Regions from separate parts of the Streptomyces sp. TAA486 genome, predicted to be linked through region 4. Evidence: riboswitches for the same ligand, from Rfam matches in the RefSeq annotation. Region 4 holds a riboswitch; each other region holds the start of a gene.

Region 1 (4,389 bases), on a different contig from region 4:
TGTCCACGACACGGTCGAGGAACGTCACGGCGGTGCGGACGGTGGAGTCCAGCCGCTCCCAGTCCATCTCGCCCGACTCGCTCACGTGGGCCGCGAGGTTGACGGATCCCAGGTTGCAGACGGCCGTCTCGCCGTCGTCGGTGACTTCCAGGATCTCTGTGCACAGGTTCGAGGAGTGCACGATGCGGCCCGGCCGGGCGGTCTGGTTGGCGGTGCGGTTGGAGGTGTCCTTGAACGTCATCCAGCCGTTCCCCGTCTGCGCGAGGGTGCGCATCATGCGCGCGTACAGCTGACGGGCGGGCACCTGCCGCACGGCGAGGCCTTCGGCCTCGGCCTCGCGGTAGGCGGCGTCGAACTCCTCGCCCCACAGGTCGGTGAGCCGCGGAACGTCGGCGGGCGAGAACAGCGACCAGCCGGCGTCGGCCTCCACACGGCGCATGAACTCGTCCGGGACCCAGTGCGCGAGGTTGAGGTTGTGCGTGCGCCGGGCTTCCTCGCCGGTGTTGTCACGGAGCTCCAGGAACTCCTCGATGTCCGCGTGCCACGTCTCCAGATAGACGCACGCGGCTCCCTTGCGCCTGCCGCCCTGGTTCACGGCGGCGACGGACGAGTCCAGCGTGCGCAGGAACGGCACGATGCCGCCGGAGTGCCCGTTGGTGCCGCGGATCAGCGAACCGCGGGCACGGATACGGGAGTAGGACATACCGATGCCGCCCGCGTGCTTCGAGAGCCGCGCCACCTGCTGGTAGCGCTCGTAGATCGAGTCCAGCTCGTCCTTCGGCGAGTCCAGCAGGTAGCAGGACGACATCTGCGCATGCCGCGTACCGGAGTTGAAGAGCGTGGGGGAGGAGGGAAGATACGCGAGCGAACTCGTCAGGGCGTAGAGCTGCGCCACCTCCTCGGCCGACTGTGCCGACTCGTCCGCGGCCAGCCCGCAGGCGACGCGGAGAAGGAAGTGCTGCGGTGTCTCGATCACCTGCCGGCTCGGGGGATGGCGCAGCAGATAGCGCGAGTACACCGTGCGGAGACCGAAGTAGCCGAAGCGGTCGTCCGCCCCGCCGGCGACCGCGTCCTCGACCAACGCGTCCAGGCGCTCCGCGTGCGACCGCACGAACTCGGCCGTGCGGTCGGCGATGAGGCCCTCGCGGTGCCCCGTCGTGACGGAGGACGAGAAGGACTCCGCGCCCTGGCCACGGGCCTCGTCGCGGATCGCGAGCGTGAGCAGCCGCGCCGCGAGCTGCGAGTACGCGGGCTCCTCGCCGATGAGCCCGGCGGCCTCCTCTGCGGCGAGCGCCCGCAACTCGGCTTCGCCGGCGCCCTGTCGGCGGCCGCGCAGCACCGCCGTGGCGATCCGCTCGGCCCCGGTGCCCGGCAGGTCGGCGGTCAGCTCGGTCAGGGTGCGCAGCAGCGCGGCGTCGTCGGCCGGTGGCGGCGCCGACGCGGCCGTGGGGGCACGCGCGGCTCCCGCCGTGGCTTCTGGTGCGGGTGCGGGTGCGATGGTCACGGGATGTGCTCTCCCTCGCTCGGATCAGCTACCGGATCACCGGGGGAGCGCACAGGCGGGCGCAGAAAGGGCATGCCGCGTCGGCAACGCGGCGGTCCTCGCGGCGTCCACCGGCCCAACCCTCGGGACCCGGACGTCAGTCGACACGGCCGGCAGGCACTCGGACTCGCGACGACGGCTCATCGCAACTCATGCCGGAAGGGATCCGGGCAGAGCGGAGCAGCACATCGCACACCGTTGCGGGACAGTTCCGGATTCGCACCGGATTCCCCTGCGCGGCAGCGAGTACGAGCATACATCTAGTGGCGGGATGCGCCACTCACCCCCACATGTTGTGTCGGGGGAGTGGAAGATCACAGTTCCAGGGCGAAGGCGCGCAGAAACAGGCCCGGATACGGCTCCCAGTCCCTCTCCGGTGTGCGGACGAACCCCAGTCGTCCGTACAGCCGGTGCGCCGCCGACATCTCCTCGGTGCTGCACAGCACGAGCCGTATCAATTCCCGTTCGCGCGCCCGGTCCACACACGCCCGCACCAGGGCCTCGCCCGCCCCGCGCCCGCGCCCCTCGGGCTTCACGGCCAGCATCCTGAACTCGCCCTCGCCGGGGCCTGCCAGGTCCGCGTACTCCCCGCCGTCCCCGACGAAGGCGACCGCGCCGAGCATCGAGCCCGTGGCGGTGTCGACGGCGACGAGCAGCTCCGTATGCTGCGCGCGGCGCCGCGCCGCACGCAGCACGGCCAGATACGGGTCGTCCGCGCCGAACGTCAGCAGGCCGTCCCCGAGGTACGCACGCGCGGTCAGCTCGCCCACGTCCTCCAGCTCGTCGTCCCGCGCCGGTCTGATGGTGATGTCCATGGAACGAGCATGCCGCGCCCCACTGACAATCGAGCTGTCAGTGGGGCGCGGGCGGTATCCGTTGTGGTGGGGGTGCGATCAGCCTGCGGCGGTCGGCGCCGGCAGCTCCTCCTTGACGCCCGGGTCGCCGGCGTCCGCCGTGTAGTCCGACGGGCGCGTCTCGTCGATGCCGTCAGGCGCCTTCACGGCCCGCAGCACGAAGGTGAGCGCAACGGCGACGACCACGTTGAGCACGAAGGCGGTGAGGCCGATGTAGCCCATCTCCCCGATGCCCGGGATGATGTCGTTGGGCCCGCCGAAGTGCTTCTGCGACGGCAGCGTCGGCGACGGGACGCCGTACGCCGTCAGCGTGCCGTAGAGCATGCCCACGGCCCAGCCGGCCAGGAGCGCCCACCGGTGGAACCAGCGGGTGAAGAGGCCGCCGACGAGTGCAGGGAACGTCTGGAGGATCCAGATGCCGCCCAGCAGCTGGAAGTTGATCGCCACCGTCTTGTCCATGCCGAGCACGAAGATCAGGGCGCCGACCTTCACCAGCAGCGAGGTGACCTTGGAGACCTTGGTCTCCTCCGCGGGTGTGGCGTTCGGCCGGAGGAAATCCTTGTAGATGTTCCTGGTGAACAGGTTCGCGGCCGCGATGGACATGATGGCGGCCGGTACGAGCGCGCCGATCCCGATCGCGGCGAAGGCGACGCCCGCGAACCAGGACGGGAACATGTTCTCGAAGAGCTGCGGGATCGCCAGCTGCCCGTTCTTGACCTTGATTCCCGCCGCGATCGCCATGAAGCCCAGCAGTGCGAGCAGGCCCAGCATCAGCGAGTACAGGGGCAGGATCGTGGTGTTCCGGCGGATCACGTTGCGGCTGCGGCTGGAGAGCGTCGCGGTGACCGAGTGCGGATACATGAAGAGTGCGAGCGCGGAGCCCAACGCCAGCGTCGCGAACGCCCACTGGTTGGCCGAGCTCGGAGTCAGTTCGCCCTTCGGCTTCCCGGTGGTCGGGTTCGTCTGCGACAGGGCGTCGCCGGCCTTGGCGAAGATGTCGTCGAAGCCGCCGAGCTTGATGGGGATGTAGATGATCGCCACCGCGATGACGATGTAGATCAGCGTGTCCTTGACGAAGGCGATCAGCGCCGGCGCCCGCAGTCCGGACGAGTAGGTGTAGGCAGCCAGCACCGCGAACGCGATCAGCAGCGGCAGGTCCTTGATGAACCAGTGCGTCGACTCGCCACCGCCGATGCCCATGACGTCCAGCACCGACTGGATGCCGACCAGCTGCAGCGCGATGTACGGCATCGTTGCCAGGATGCCCGTCACGGCCACGGCGAGCGCCAGCGACTTGGACCCGAAGCGGCCGCGCACGAAGTCCGAGGTCGTCACGTATCCGTGGCGGTGCGAGACCGACCAGAGCCGGGGCAGGAAGGTGAAGATCAGCGGGTAGACGAGGATCGTGTACGGAACGGCGAAGAAGCCTGCCGCGCCCGCCGCGTAGATCGCCGCCGGCACCGCCACGAAGGTGTAGGCCGTGTAGAGGTCACCACCGAGCAGGAACCATGTGACCCACGTCCCGAAGCTGCGCCCGCCCAGGCCCCATTCGTCGAGGCTGTCGGCGTTCTCCGCCTTGCGCCAGCGCGCGGCCAGGAAGCCCATCACGGTGACGAGGACGAAGAAGAAGATGAAGACGGCCAGTGCGACTCCGTTGACCCCGCTCATCGGGCACCGTCCTCTCCGCGGGCGCGCCGCTGCGCGTTGTCACGCTTGACGAGCTTGTACGCGACCATCGTCAGCACCGCGGAAACAAGCACCCACAGCATCTGGTACCAGTAGAAGAACGGCATCCCGATGAAAGTGGGTTCAGTGCGGGCATAGGAGCTGACCCACAGAAGCGCGACGAACGGGACGAAAAGGCACAGTCCGATGACGACCCGTATCGGCGTGATGGCGGGTGGCTGCGACTCCGGCGCGGTCTCGGGTGTTTCGGGGGGCGCTGACATGCCTCGGCTCCGTCCGTCGGGTATTCCTGTCGAGACGCGCAGG
Region 2 (4,389 bases), 390 kb from region 4:
CGGCGTGGCGACGACCAGCTACGCCTACCCCACCACGGTCGGCTCCCCGTTCACGATCAGCGCTGCTTACACCAGCGATGACGGGGACTACCTCGGCTCGTCCGACAACGGCACCCACACGGTGAACTGACAGGAGGAAGGCGTGAGATGGCGGGCTGCCGCTTCACCGGTGAGCAGCCCGCCCTCTCCGGAGCCGACAGCGGCAACGGAGAGTGGACGATCTGATTCAGCCGGATGGCCGGGCAACCGCCCTCCATCCCCGATACGGCGAGGCTCCTGGCGCCGCGCCGGTGGTGAACCGACCACCGGCGCAACGCCCGAGGAGCCTCGCTCTACTTGTGCGCTGTGCCCCGCGCCGCGTCCCTCAGGGGGACGCAGGTCCCCGCACGCGGCAGTGGCGGGGTGTCAGAGCGCCGACGGGATACCGTGTCGCGGCGTCCCGGAGCCGCTCGTGCACTCCGTCGTCCCGCGTCGGGGGAGTCCCGGGGACGAGGGTAGGGGCGGCGGGCCCGGCGGCGTAAGGGTGCGTCAGACGCTGGTCACAGGGCACTTCGCCGGGCCGCCGCTGGGTTCTGCGGGGCGATGTCGAACTGCAGCGAACGGATGCGGTTGTCGAAGCTGGAGGGCACAAGGTCCGGCAGGCCCACGGCTCGCATCGCGACGGAGTCGGTGAGCAACTGCCTGAAGAGCGCCTTGAGTTCCTGGCGGGCGAGGTGCGCGCCGAGGCAGTAGTGCGGGCCGCCTCCGCCGTAGCCGAGGTGGGGGTTGGGGTCGCGGGTGATGTCGAAGGTGCCGGGGTCGGTGAAGACCGCCTCGTCGCGGTTGGCGGAGGCGTAGTACATCGCCACCGTCTCGCCCTTGCGCAGCGTACGGCCGCCCATGACGTGGTCGGTGCGCAGCGTGCGGCGGAACTGGATGATCGGGGTCGAGCACCGCACGATCTCGTCCACGGCGGTGTCCGCGTACTTCTCGAAGTCGCTCTTCCACAGCTCCCGCTGCTCGGGGTTGGCACTGAGCAGGGCCAGGCCGTGCGAGATCGCGTTGCGGGTCGTCTCCACCCCCGCGACCATCAACAGCGTGAAGAACGCGCCGAGTTGGCGGTTGCCCAGGCATTGCCCGTCGACATCGGCGGTGACCAGCGCGGAGATGAGATCGTCGGTCGGGTGGCGCCGGCGCTTCCTGGCGAGCATCGCGATCATGACGTGCATACGGGCCAGCGCCCGCAGCCCCTTGCCGGGGATGCGGAACTTCGCGCCCGCTCCGCGCCGTACGCCGATGTTCTCCGAGGCGTCGTTGAGCTGGGCGAGGATGCGGGGGCGGTGCCGCTGCGGGATGCCCATCATGTTGCACACCACCTCGCACGGCACCAGCGAGGCCACGGCGGTCACGAACTCGCGGGAGGGCTGGCGCACCGCGTTCCCGACGACGGCCGCGACGACCTGCTCGATGTCCTTCTCGGTGCCCGCCAGCAGCCTGGGGCTGAACGCCCGCGAAATGATCTTCCGCAGCTTGGCGTGGTCGCTGCCGTCGACGTTGACCATGGACTCCCCGAAGAGAGCCTTCACCCAGGGCGCGGGATGCGGCGTGGTGACCCCGGGGGCGCTCCCGAACACGGCGGCGTTGCGGCTCGCTTCCTGCACGTGCTCATGCCTGACGAGAGCGTAGAAACCCGGCTGCTGCCGCTTGCGCAGGGAGTGCTGCGGCTGTGCGAAGTACGTGGGCGCCTCCCGCTCGCGCAGCACGGCGAACACCTGGTGCCGCTGGTCGTGCGGCAGCTGCCAGAACCGGGGGTCAGCGGGGTTCGTCTCCGGCGGCAGGCCCGCCGCCTCGAAGGCTCCGGCCGCCTCCGAGGCTTCGACTCCCGCTGCCGCTGCCGCGGGGGAGGGGGCTTGCGGTGCGGCCGCGGCTTCGGGTCCTGCCGAGGATGCGGACGCGGTGTGGGGTGGCATGGTCATCTTCTCCAGTCGTCGTGGAACGGATCGCCCCGCCCGGCCTGCGCACCGGCGGGGCGGTGAGTCTCCGGCAGCAGCTTGGAACCGGCGGGCCGCTCCACGGCGTGCGCCACACCGCCGCGACCCGGACGGCCCTGTGAGGGAGGGCCACGAAGGCACCGGGACGTTCCTGTCGCCGGGATCCTGGGCGGCTCTCCCCGTCGGAGCCGGTCCCATGCCTGTGGGGGGTGAGGCCGCGCCGGTCCGGTGAGGGCCACGGCAGACCCGCGCTTCGCCTCCGTAAACCGCCGTGCCGCATGAAGAAGCCCTCACTCCTGCCCTTTGTCGCGGCGGCTCGCGGGCCCGTACGCTGGAGACGCAGTCGGTTCGGCCTGTCCGCCAGACAGGCGCGTCGCAAGAGGGAATCCGGTGAGACTCCGGAACTGCCCCGCAGCGGTGAGTGGGAACGAAAGCCGTCATACGCACTGGGTCCGAGCGGACCCGGGAAGCGACGGCCGGTAGGAGCCGGTCCGTGGATCACGGACACGGCGGGCCCGCGAGTCCGAAGACCTGCCACTGCCCGCCGGCCACCCCCTGGCCGCAAGGCCCAGGGGGAGACGCGTCGGCGGATTGATCTCGGTGACCTCGAGGGCGGGTCGGCGGTACAGGTGAGCAGCACACGGTGCGTGTGCGCGCCGCCGCGTCGCCTCTCCTCCTCGCCCCGTACCTCTCGGGTCACCGGCCAGACTCGCGAAGGAGAGTTGAGTGACACCGAAGTCCGCAGCCGCGGCGTCGCAGCCGGCCACGAGGCCCCGCGCCACCGTCCACGGATACCCACGGCAGGGCAGCGGCCGTGAGCTGAAGAAGGCCGTCGAGGGGTACTGGAAGGGCCGCGTCACCGCCGACGCCCTGCGGGAAACCGCCGCCGGGCTGCGCCGGGACAACTGGCAGCAGCTCAGGAATGCCGGCGTGCGCGAAGTGCCCACCGGAGACTTCTCCCTCTACGACCATGTGCTGGACACCACCGTCATGGTCGGTGCCGTTCCCGAACGCCACCGTGCCGCCGTGGAGGCGGACGCGCTCGACGGCTACTTCGCCATGGCGCGCGGTACGCAGGACGTCGCGCCGCTGGAGATGACGAAGTGGTTCGACACCAACTACCACTACCTCGTACCGGAGTTGGGGCCCGACACCGTCTTCGCGGCGAACTCCGTGAAGCAGACCGGTGAGCTGTCCGAAGCGGTCGCACAGGGCCACGACGCCCGGCCCGTCATCGTCGGGCCGGTCACGTACCTGCTGCTCGCCAAGCCCGCGCCCGGCGTCGCCCCCGACTTCGATCCGCTGACGCTGCTGGACCGGCTCCTCCCCGTCTACGCGGAGGTGCTCGCCGACCTCCGTGCGGCCGGGGCCGGCTGGGTGCAGCTCGACGAGCCGGCGCTGGCGGCGGACCGCACGTCCGCCGAACTGAACGCCGCCGCACGCGCGTACCGGGAACTGGGCGGGCTCACCGACCGGCCCGAACTGCTGGTGGCTTCCTACTTCGACCGTCTCGGCGACGCGCTGCCCGTACTCGCCAAGGCGCCCGTCGAGGGGCTGGCCATGGACTTCACCGGCCCTGCCGCCGCGAACCTGGAGGACCTGGCACGCGCGGGAGGACTGCCCGGCAAGCGGCTCGTCGCGGGAGTCGTGGACGGACGGAACGTGTGGATCAACGACCTGAAGAAGTCGCTGTCCACGCTGGCTTCGCTGCTCGGCTTCGCCGACCGTGTCGACGTCGCCCCGTCCTGCTCGCTGCTGCACGTACCGCTCGACGCGGCCCTCGAGCGCGACGTGGATCCGCAGGTCGCGCGCTGGCTCGCCTTCGCCAGGCAGAAGGCCGAGGAGGTCGTCGCCCTGGCGACGGGACTCGGCGAGGGCACCGACGTCATCGCGGGACTGCTGCACGCCAACTCCTCTGCGCTCGCGGCCCGTTCCTCCGCCGCGCTCACCCGCGACCCGGCCGTGCGGGCACGCACCGAAGCCGTCACCGACGCCGACGGGCGCCGCACCGCGCCCTACCGCGAGCGGGCCGCGGCGCAGCGCGCGCGGCTGAAGCTGCCTCTGCTGCCGACCACCACCATCGGCTCGTTCCCACAGACCGGCGAACTGCGTGCGGCGCGCGCGGACTTGAGGGCCGGACGGCTCGACGCGGAGGGCTACGACAAGCGGATCGCCGCCGAGATCAGGGACGTGCTCGCCTTCCAGGAAGAGGCCGGACTGGACGTGCTCGTGCACGGCGAGCCCGAACGCAACGACATGGTCCAGTACTTCGCGGAGCGGCTGGACGGCTACGTCGCGACGCAGCACGGCTGGGTGCAGTCCTACGGCACCCGCTACGTCCGGCCTCCGATCCTCGCGGGCGACGTGTCCCGTCCCGAGCCGATGACGGTGGAGTGGACGCGCTACGCCCAGTCGCAGA
Region 3 (4,389 bases), on a different contig from region 4:
AAGATGTGCAGCTTGGGGGAGAATACGGTCTGATTACCCACGTCCGCAGTCAGTCGCATCTGAGCATGATTGGGAATATTCTGTTGGTAATCCTTCAGGTGTAGAACATATCGATACGGTGCCTGCGCCGGCAAATAGACCGGGTCGTCGAGGGTGTGCTCTACGCGTATATCCACTGCGTCGGGTGACATGTGGTCCATGAGGTCCACGTCGTAGTTTTCGTGCAGGTCGGGCATTGGGAGGACGTATTTATCCGTGGGTGGCTTCAGCTTGGCAGCTTGCGGGATGCCGTAAAGATATATTACCTGCTGGAGCGAGTCGAGATTCACGCCCACTTTGGACAGTACGGCAGGAGAATCCCCTCGGTTCAGCAGGACCAGGTCGAAGAAGAGATCGGCACCGTAGACGAGGCTCTTCAGGCTGAAAAGGCGATCACAGGGTTCAGTGAATTCGCATTTGAGAACCTGAGGCCTGTGCGGAAACTCGGCCCACTGCGGTTCCGTGCGGTCCGGAATTCCGATGTGCTCGAATTCGATGAGGCGAGCGGTGTTAAAATTGTTGAAATCGCCGATGTGTATACCTGTGTTGGCGTACACATTCGCTGATGCGTCCCCAGTTCGGCTGGCTCTGTACTCGGCGCTTCCCTCTGCGTGATCGCTCATGTGTTCCCCGTTGAGTTGAGTTGTCGGGTGTTTCCCGCATCGGTCACCCTTGCTGGGTCCCCGTGTTGGCGTGGCCTTCGCAGGACTCGGTATTGCCTGTGCGCTCGACCTCCGTGGAGCTCAGCGTCTCGAAACCTGGCTGACACTCCTATGCTTGCGTTGCCGATCTTGGTCGTTCCTTGCCGCAGCTATCGTCGTTGCACTCGGCGCCGCTTGCTGCGCTGCCTGGACGGCGACGGCCACGGCAGCCACAGGGCGCTGGTTCTGAAGTGGCAATCGACTTGTTTCTTCTCTCGGTGCTCGGGCGATTCTCAAGATCAGCTGTAGTCAACTCCGGTGCTGGCACTGCTGCCGGTGCCCTGGGCGGAGGCATCCCCTGTCCTCACCGCCTTCGCCGACCCGGTCCCCGCGCCTCCCGGGCGTCGCACACCAGTGTTGGCCGTGCCGCCGTTCCTTCCCTCGGCCTTTCCAGTGTCGACGGCAACGTCCACCGGTCCCACAGCTGGGGCAGGGGGACGTTGCATGAGCGCCCAGACCAGGGCGGCGATGCCGGTGGCGCCCTGGACCGAAGCGCCAACCAGCTGGCCGGCATTCGGACTCTCCAGTAGCCAGACCAACGGTGTCGACACAATGCCAGCCACGGCGGCCACGATGACCGTGATCTTCCAACCTCGCGACACATCCACCCCCTACCAACGCAATCCCCACAACTCCCCAGCCCGGGTCTCACGCCTTCCGCTGGGCTCCGGTGACCCAAGTACCGTCGTCTCACCCGCTATTGGGCACGCAGGGAACCAGAATAGTGCCACTGCCTTTCACCGCCGAACGGATGGCTACGTTCTACCGAACGCCGTGAACGCGCCCCGCGTCCGCAGTGAAAAGGCACCTGAGCAATGTCGGGGGGATCATGAGCACGAACTCGGCGACGCAGCGCGGCGATTCTCGGCAAGCCCCCGTCGCGGCGGCGTGATGGCGTGCAGATCGAGGATCTCCGGCCGCGGAGCGATGCCGGGGCCGCCCGCCCGCACCCAGGCGGTGACGTCCTCGGTCGCGTCCGGGCTGTTGACCAGTCCCAGCCAGACGGGTCGGGCGCCGGCGGCACGGCCGGCGGCAGAGGGCTGTACGACGATGACGTTGGCCTGGTCGCATACGTCCAGACAGGCGGACACGCGAACTGGTGCCTCCTCCCGCAGGCGAGCCGTCTGCGCCGCGTGATCCAGTCCGGTCACCTTGGAACTGCCGCAGCAGCAGTCCCGGCACACGACGATCCGGCACGGCACAATGCCGGCCGTCTCCGCTGTCTGCGCTTCGTCTGATGCCTCATCGACCGATGCCTCGGGCACGCCGAACCTTCCCTCTCTCCGGGGAGATCCGCCCCGGTACGTCGAGGTGGCGACCGCGTGAGTCTCCTGGCTCTCGGGTCACAGCTCGTCCCGGCCTTCCCACCCGCCTGGGGCAGTGGCCTGTCGGGGATCCGCTCGCCGATCACAGTGGCGGGACCGCGCCGGATTCACACCGGCTTCCTCGGACCGCCGTCGCCATGTCATCGGCCATCATTCCATCCGGTTGCCGTCCACGCCCGAGGGCCTCTGCGGGCGCCGATGCGGCGCCCCACGCGGAACGGCGCGAGCACGGGAGTTCAGTGCATGCCGAACGAGCAGGGAGCGATGTCCGGCCACTCCCGGGGGATCCGTGACGTGATGGCTTCCGTTGCCGGCCGTCGCTCGTCGATGTCAGCCGGCGACGCCCCCTGCGAACGGCATCGTCTGCCACTGGGTGATGGCGGGGTTCAAGTACTCGAGCAGCGGGGGCAGTTGAGGCGCGAGCGCGAGGGCGGCGATGACGCGCAGCATGCCTACGGCGTTCACGAAGCGCATGACGTCCTCGTTCAACGGCCTCAGGCCGTTGCGCTCCGCGCCGCGGTTGTAGGCGGATTCGAGGACGGGACCGAGGGTGGCCAGGTCCCACTCGACGGGGCCCAACGTGACGAGTTCGAAGTCGGCGTAGAGCTTCCCGTCCACCCCGGAGAAGATGTTGGCGGGCGGGCAGTCGCCGTGGATGGGTTGCAGGTCGATCCCCGGGAACGCCTTCTCGAACGCCGCGCGTGAGCTCACGAGCGCTTCCAGGACCTGCCACTCGCGTCGTGCGCGGTCCAGATCGCTCGGAACGATGAGGTCGGGGCGGTCGTCGAGCAGAGCAAGGCTTTCCGCGATGACCTGCGGTTCGGCCGCGGACAGGAACGACAGCCGGCCGGGGTACGCGCGCAGTGCGGCGTGCAGGTCGGCAACGATCTCGGCGTTCGCCACGTAGTCGGGCTCCTTGTCGCGGTCCTCCTCGACGAACTGCCAGAACGTCATCGAAAGTCCGTCGCGCTGTACGGGCTCCCGTGGCACGAGAGGACTGGGCGGGATCACCGGGGCTCCCTGGCCTGCGAGCCACCGCGCCACGTCCAGCTCCGCCTGCTGGCGGCCGGCCTGGGAATCGAGATCCGCGGAGTGCGGCAGGACGGTGGGAATCCGGGCCACGACGGGTGAGGGCGCGAGGTGGACGACCACGGAGAACAGCTCGTGGAGCACCTTGGCATCGGTCACGGTGAGTCCGAGAGCGCGCCCCGCTCCGACGGCCGCGTCGACTGCTGCGGAGGTGCGTCGGGCAATCTGCTCCGGCGTCACGAAATCGGGCATGGCCCGATCGTTCCATGTCGCAGCATGGCGTGGAACGGCCGGCCGACGGGCCGAGGCCGAACCGCGCGGCGATCGGCGGCCGGCACCAGGTGGTCCGGGCGTCCTCGCTGGCGCTCCTCGACTGCGGGGCCTCATGAGGTGACCCAGGCCACACGAGCCGTCTGGAACTACCCGCTCCTCGCGCCCGACACGTTGAGGGAACACATAGGGCTCGCGGCAAAGCCGCCGGGGGAGGAACCGGCAACTGCGTCCCGACGTCGTTCACCGACCAAGGGAGCGCCCATGACCGACCTCGCCTCCGACGAAGACCGGCGGCCGGCCGCACGTTTCCGGCGGTGGCTGCCGGCACCGTCCGTGGCCGGGTTCGTCCTGCTGCTTGCGGCTGTGTTCACGCTCTCGTACGCGGTCGGCACCTTCGCCGGGCCGGTGGCCCCGGGCATGCGGCCGATTCACGGTGACAGCGACGGTTCGAAGACCGGTGAGCACGGAGAGATGCGCGGCACCCATGGTCTGAGGATCCCCGCCCAGCAGGAGGCGGGACGGTGACTGACGACAGGCCCGGCGCGGCTTCGCCCCAGGAGCCCACGCCCAAGGCCGACGACGCCACTTCCCACCAGTCCCCTCCCGTCGACAGCGTGCTCGTCGTCGGAGGGATGACGTGCGCGGCGTGCGTGGGACGGGTCGAGAAGAAGCTCAATCGGCTGGAGGGGGTCTCGGCGACGGTCAACCTCGCCACCGGCCGGGCCCGGGTGGCCCACCCCGCCGCGCTCCCCCTGGAGAGGCTGATCGCCACGGTGGAGGGGGCCGGATTCACCGCGAGCCTGCCGCAGCCGGCTCCGCCGCCGACCGCCGGCAACTCGTCCGGGGCCGCTGCCCCGGCCCTTTCCGCTCCGGGTGACGAGACGAGAGAGCAGGCGTGGAACCGGCTGATGGTCACGCTCGTGCTGTCCGTGCCTGTCCTGGCGCTGTCGATGGTTCCCTCCTGGCAGTTCCGCAACTGGCAGTGGCTGTGCCTGACCCTGGCGGCGCCTGTCGCCACGTGG
Region 4 (4,389 bases):
CTCGCACGGAGAGGTTGCCGGAGGTTCCCACGACGAGCCCCTCGGCGGTCGTGCGCCGAGCGGTGTGCACCAACTCCCGCCAGGCGCCGAGCAATTCAGCCGACTCCACGGCCTGTTCCTCCTCTGCTGCTGTTCTTCGCGTGCGCCGCCGCCAGGCCCTGCCGCAGCCGTTGAAGAGGGCGAAGACACTGGTGGGACGGGTGTGTGACGCCGCTCACAACAGACCCCGTGAGGTGACACCCCGAGGCCCGCCGCAGTTCACCTTCCGTTCACCCGTTCTCCCTACGTTCATCTGGACATCAACCATCGAGCTGATTGTGCCTGGGTGAATGGAACACATCACGCTTCTCATCGGGATCGTGATCGTCACGGCCTTGGTGTTCGACTTTACGAACGGCTTCCACGACACGGCCAACGCCATGGCCACCACCATCTCCACCGGGGCCCTCAAGCCCAAGACAGCGGTGGCGATGTCGGCGGTCCTCAACCTCGTTGGAGCGTTCCTCTCCATCGAGGTGGCCAAGACCATCTCATCAGGAATCATCGACGAAGGCTCCGGTATCCAGCCTGAAGTGATCTTCGCCGGGCTGGTCGGAGCGATCATCTGGAATCTGCTGACCTGGCTCGCCGGGCTTCCCTCCAGTTCCTCCCACGCGCTGATGGGCGGCCTCCTCGGCGCCACGGTGGCCTCCGTCGGCATCGGCGCCGTCAACGGCGGCACCGTGGTGATGAAGGTGCTCATCCCGGCGATCGCCGCTCCGCTGGTCGCGGGCCTCGCCGCGCTCTTCGCGACGCGACTGACCTACCGGGCGGCGCGCAAGGCCGACGAGCAGCAGACCGCGAAGGGCTACCGTGCGGGGCAGATCACCTCCGCCGGGCTGGTCTCCCTCGCCCACGGCACCAACGACGCGCAGAAGACCATGGGTGTCATCACCCTCGCGCTGATCACCGGCGGCGTGATCGCCCCGCAGGCGGACCCGCCGACCTGGGTGATCGTCTCGGCCGGGCTGGCCATCGCCCTCGGTACGTATCTGGGCGGCTGGCGGATCATCCGCACCATGGGCAACGGCATCACCGACATCAAGCCTCCGCAGGGATTCGCGGCGCAGACCTCCGCCGCGGTCACGATCCTCGCCTCCTCCCACATCGGCTTCTCCCTCTCCACCACGCACGTGTGCTCCGGCGCCGTCATGGGCTCGGGAGTCGGCCGCAAGGGCGGCGTCGTGCGCTGGTCGACGGCGGCCCGCATGGTGGCGGGCTGGGGCCTGACGCTTCCGGCGGCGGCGCTCGTCGCCGCGGGTGCTGCGGTGCTGGCGCGGCAGGGCGACTGGGGCGTCGGCACGGTCGCGGCGCTCGCGCTCGCCATCAGCGGCGGCATCTGGCTGCTCTCGCGCCGCCAGCCCGTCGACCACACGAATGTCAACGACGCGGCCCTGCCCGGGACTTCCGGGCCGGAACCCGCCGGGGTCGTCACGGCAGCGCTGCGTACCGTCGCGCCGCCGCCCGTGGCGTCGGCCCACAACAGGGCGGACGGCAACGGGGGGCCGGCAAGGACCCCGGAGGGCGTCGGCACGGCGAGTTCGTCTTCGCAGACCGAGACGGAGCGCGGGCGAGCGGCCTCCACTCTCGGCTAGGTGACCGGGCCGGTGCGGTCCACGGGCTCCGCACCGCACCGGCTCGGCAACCGACCAGCAGTCACAACCGGACCACACACCCGGACCACGGATCGCGATCCCGGCCCGGAAGACAGACAGGGAAACGCTATGGACATCGACTGGGCAGCGCTCGGCGAGGTATTCGGCGTGAGCCTCGTAGCCACGGTCGCCCTGGTGGGCGTGTTCACGCTCGGCATCGTGGGTGCGTCCGCCGGCAAGGCCGGCGGCTCGCACGGCGGTGGCGCGTCCGTGCTCGCACGCACCGGGTCGTACGCGTGCTTCGCGCTGTGCGCGGCCGCCGTCGCCTACGGCATCTACATCATCACCGCGCCCTGAACGACCGGGCGCCGGCGAACCGTTGACAGCGGCCGCCGATACCGGAAGGGGTACGGAGCAGCGCTCCGTACCCCTTTTCCATGCGGCGGCGGGGTTCCCCGTGTGCCTGCTCACACTCTCCCGTCGCAGGTCAAGGGCGAGTTGACGCCCCTCCTGGTACGTGGTGGACTGCCGATGCCCAACGGCGGCAGGAGAGGAAGCCGGTGCGAATCCGGCGCGGTCCCGCCACTGTCACCGGGGAGCGCACCCCCAACCGAAGGCCACGGCCCATCAGTTCGACGGGCGGGAAGGCCGGGGGACGCAGCGATCCGGGAGCCAGGAGACTCTCGCCGCCGGCACGTCGAACCAGGGCGAGGACCCTGAGTGAGGACTCCGTCATGCGTGGCTACTCAGCCTCTCCCCCGCCCGTGTCCGTTCCCGAGTCCGCGACGGCTGCCGCTGCCGCGCGGGTCCCCGCCCGCGTCCACGGCGGCTGCGGCGACAGCTTTGACGACGACTTCCGCGACGGCTTCCGTGACGACATGAACGTCCGCGTCCCCGGCAGGCACGTCCCGCACCGTGGCCGCCCGCGGCGCGGCATGCTCCTCCGAGGCACTACAACGGCACGCTGACGGTGCGGGCTCATCGCGCCTACATATGCGGCGCGGCCCTCGGTCAACTGGGCGACGCGCTGCTGGGCGACCCCCGCCGAGGGCACCCCGTGGCCGCTTTCGGCCGGGCCGCCGCCGCTGCCGAGCGCGCCCTGTGGCGGGACCACCGCGGTGCGGGCGCCCTGCACACGGCGCTGACCGTCGCCGGAGCCGTCACTGCCGTCACCACGCTCTCCCGCACCGCACGCGCTCTCGCGGGCACCGGTGGCGCCACCCTCGCCGACGCCGCAGTGACGTGGACCGTGCTGGGCGGCACCGGGCTCCGCCGGGAGGCCCTTGCCGTGGCCGCCGCTCTGGAGAGCGGCGATGTCGCGGGCGCGCGGCGGCTGTTGCCGCATCTGTGCGGCCGCGACCCTCAGGCGCTGGACGCGGACGCCATCGCGCGGGCCGTCGTGGAGTCGGTGGCGGAGAACACCTCGGACGCGGTCGTGGGCGCCCTGGTGTGGGGCGCGGCCGCCGGAGCCCCGGGCATGGCCGCCTTCCGCGCGGTCAACACCCTCGACGCGATGTTCGGTCACCGGTCGCCGCGTCACCTGCGCTTCGGCTGGGCGGCCGCCCGCCTGGACGACGCCGCGGGATGGCCGGGCGCACGCCTGACCGCCGCGCTCGCCGCGCTCGCCGGTCCGTCGCCGCGCGGGGCCTTGCGTGCCTGGCGTACCGACGCCCCCTCGCATCCCAGTCCCAACGCAGGCCCGGTGGAAGCCTCGTTCGCCGGCGCTCTGGGCGTGCGTCTGGGCGGAACCCTCAGCTACGGCGGACGCACCGAGCACCGGCCGGTCCTCAACTCCCCTGGCCGCGCTGTACGTACGGACGACATCGCGGCAGCCGTCCAACTCTCGCGGCGTGTCAGCGCCCTGGCGCTGCTGGTGACCTCGGTGGCCGGTGCGTTCGGCAGGAAGCGCCGGGCGGAAAGGGGCATCGGATGACGACGGCCGGTGAACAAGGCAGGCATGCGCGAAGGCCCGGTGCCGGCGGGCAGGGCGGCGGACTTCTCGTCGCGGGCACGACCTCCGACGCCGGCAAGAGCGTCGTCACCGCAGGCATCTGCCGCTGGCTGACGCGCAAGGGCCTGAAGGTCGCGCCCTTCAAGGCGCAGAACATGTCGCTCAATTCGTACGTGACGCTGGAGGGCGCCGAGATAGGCCGCGCGCAGGCCATGCAGGCTGCCGCCGCCAACACCGAGCCGACAGCGCTGATGAATCCCGTGCTGCTCAAACCCGGCAGCGACAGCAGCAGCCAGGTCGTGTTGCTCGGCAAGCCGGTCGGCGAGATGAGCGCGGGCGGCTACCACTCCGGCAAGCAGGAGCGGCTGCTGGGCACGGTCGCGGACTGCCTCGCCGAGCTGCGGCGCACGCACGACGCGGTGATCTGCGAAGGCGCCGGCAGCCCCGCGGAGATCAACCTGCGCCGCACCGACATCGTCAACATGGGCCTGGCCAGGGCCGCCGGACTGCCCGTCGTGGTCGTCGGGGACATCGACCGCGGGGGCGTCTTCGCCTCCTTCTTCGGCACGACGGCGCTGCTGGCGGACCGGGACCAGAAACTGCTCGCGGGGTACGTGGTCAACAAGTTCCGCGGCGACGTGGCGCTGCTGGAGCCGGGTCTGGAGATGCTCCACGGGCTGACGGGCCGGCCCGTACTGGGCGTGCTGCCCTTCCGCCACGGGCTGGGCATCGACGAGGAGGACGGGCTGGGGGTCCCCCCGGACGGAGTCTGGGGGAGGGTCTCCCGCAGCACCGTCCGCGAGT

What was found. A riboswitch is a leader RNA that binds a small molecule or an ion and turns the genes downstream of it on or off. The one in region 4 is predicted to bind cobalamin.
Region 1: linked by a shared signal. The riboswitch ahead of I004_RS0102405 (ribonucleoside-diphosphate reductase subunit alpha) and the one ahead of I004_RS33360 (hypothetical protein) in region 4 are both predicted to bind cobalamin.
Region 2: linked by a shared signal. The riboswitch ahead of metE (5-methyltetrahydropteroyltriglutamate--homocysteine S-methyltransferase) and the one ahead of I004_RS33360 (hypothetical protein) in region 4 are both predicted to bind cobalamin.
Region 3: linked by a shared signal. The riboswitch ahead of I004_RS33210 (hypothetical protein) and the one ahead of I004_RS33360 (hypothetical protein) in region 4 are both predicted to bind cobalamin.

Annotation. Positions count from the first base shown of each region.
Region 1 covers NZ_AUEV01000001.1:518,132-522,520, forward strand. Annotated here, with positions in the region: gene I004_RS0102405 (ribonucleoside-diphosphate reductase subunit alpha) at 1-1,504, opposite strand, end outside; cobalamin riboswitch at 1,684-1,812, opposite strand; gene I004_RS0102410 (GNAT family N-acetyltransferase) at 1,858-2,358, opposite strand; gene mctP (monocarboxylate uptake permease MctP) at 2,437-4,065, opposite strand; gene I004_RS0102420 (DUF3311 domain-containing protein) at 4,062-4,346, opposite strand.
Region 2 covers NZ_AUEV01000007.1:434,042-438,430, reverse strand. Annotated here, with positions in the region: gene I004_RS37530 (beta strand repeat-containing protein) at 1-130, shown strand, start outside; gene I004_RS0112755 (cytochrome P450) at 540-1,949, opposite strand; cobalamin riboswitch at 2,297-2,523, shown strand; gene metE (5-methyltetrahydropteroyltriglutamate--homocysteine S-methyltransferase) at 2,697-4,389, shown strand, end outside.
Region 3 covers NZ_AUEV01000006.1:222,000-226,388, reverse strand. Annotated here, with positions in the region: gene I004_RS39430 (hypothetical protein) at 1-662, opposite strand, end outside; gene I004_RS33210 (hypothetical protein) at 1,568-1,942, opposite strand; cobalamin riboswitch at 2,065-2,188, opposite strand; gene I004_RS0109835 (aminoglycoside phosphotransferase family protein) at 2,396-3,346, opposite strand; gene I004_RS33205 (hypothetical protein) at 3,629-3,892, shown strand; gene I004_RS33200 (heavy metal translocating P-type ATPase) at 4,000-4,389, shown strand, end outside.
Region 4 covers NZ_AUEV01000007.1:44,123-48,511, forward strand. Annotated here, with positions in the region: gene I004_RS0111030 (class II aldolase/adducin family protein) at 1-109, opposite strand, end outside; gene I004_RS33355 (inorganic phosphate transporter) at 330-1,634, shown strand; gene I004_RS0111040 (hypothetical protein) at 1,764-1,991, shown strand; cobalamin riboswitch at 2,186-2,316, shown strand; gene I004_RS33360 (hypothetical protein) at 2,369-2,602, shown strand; gene I004_RS0111045 (cobalamin biosynthesis protein) at 2,605-3,567, shown strand; gene I004_RS0111050 (cobyric acid synthase) at 3,564-4,389, shown strand, end outside.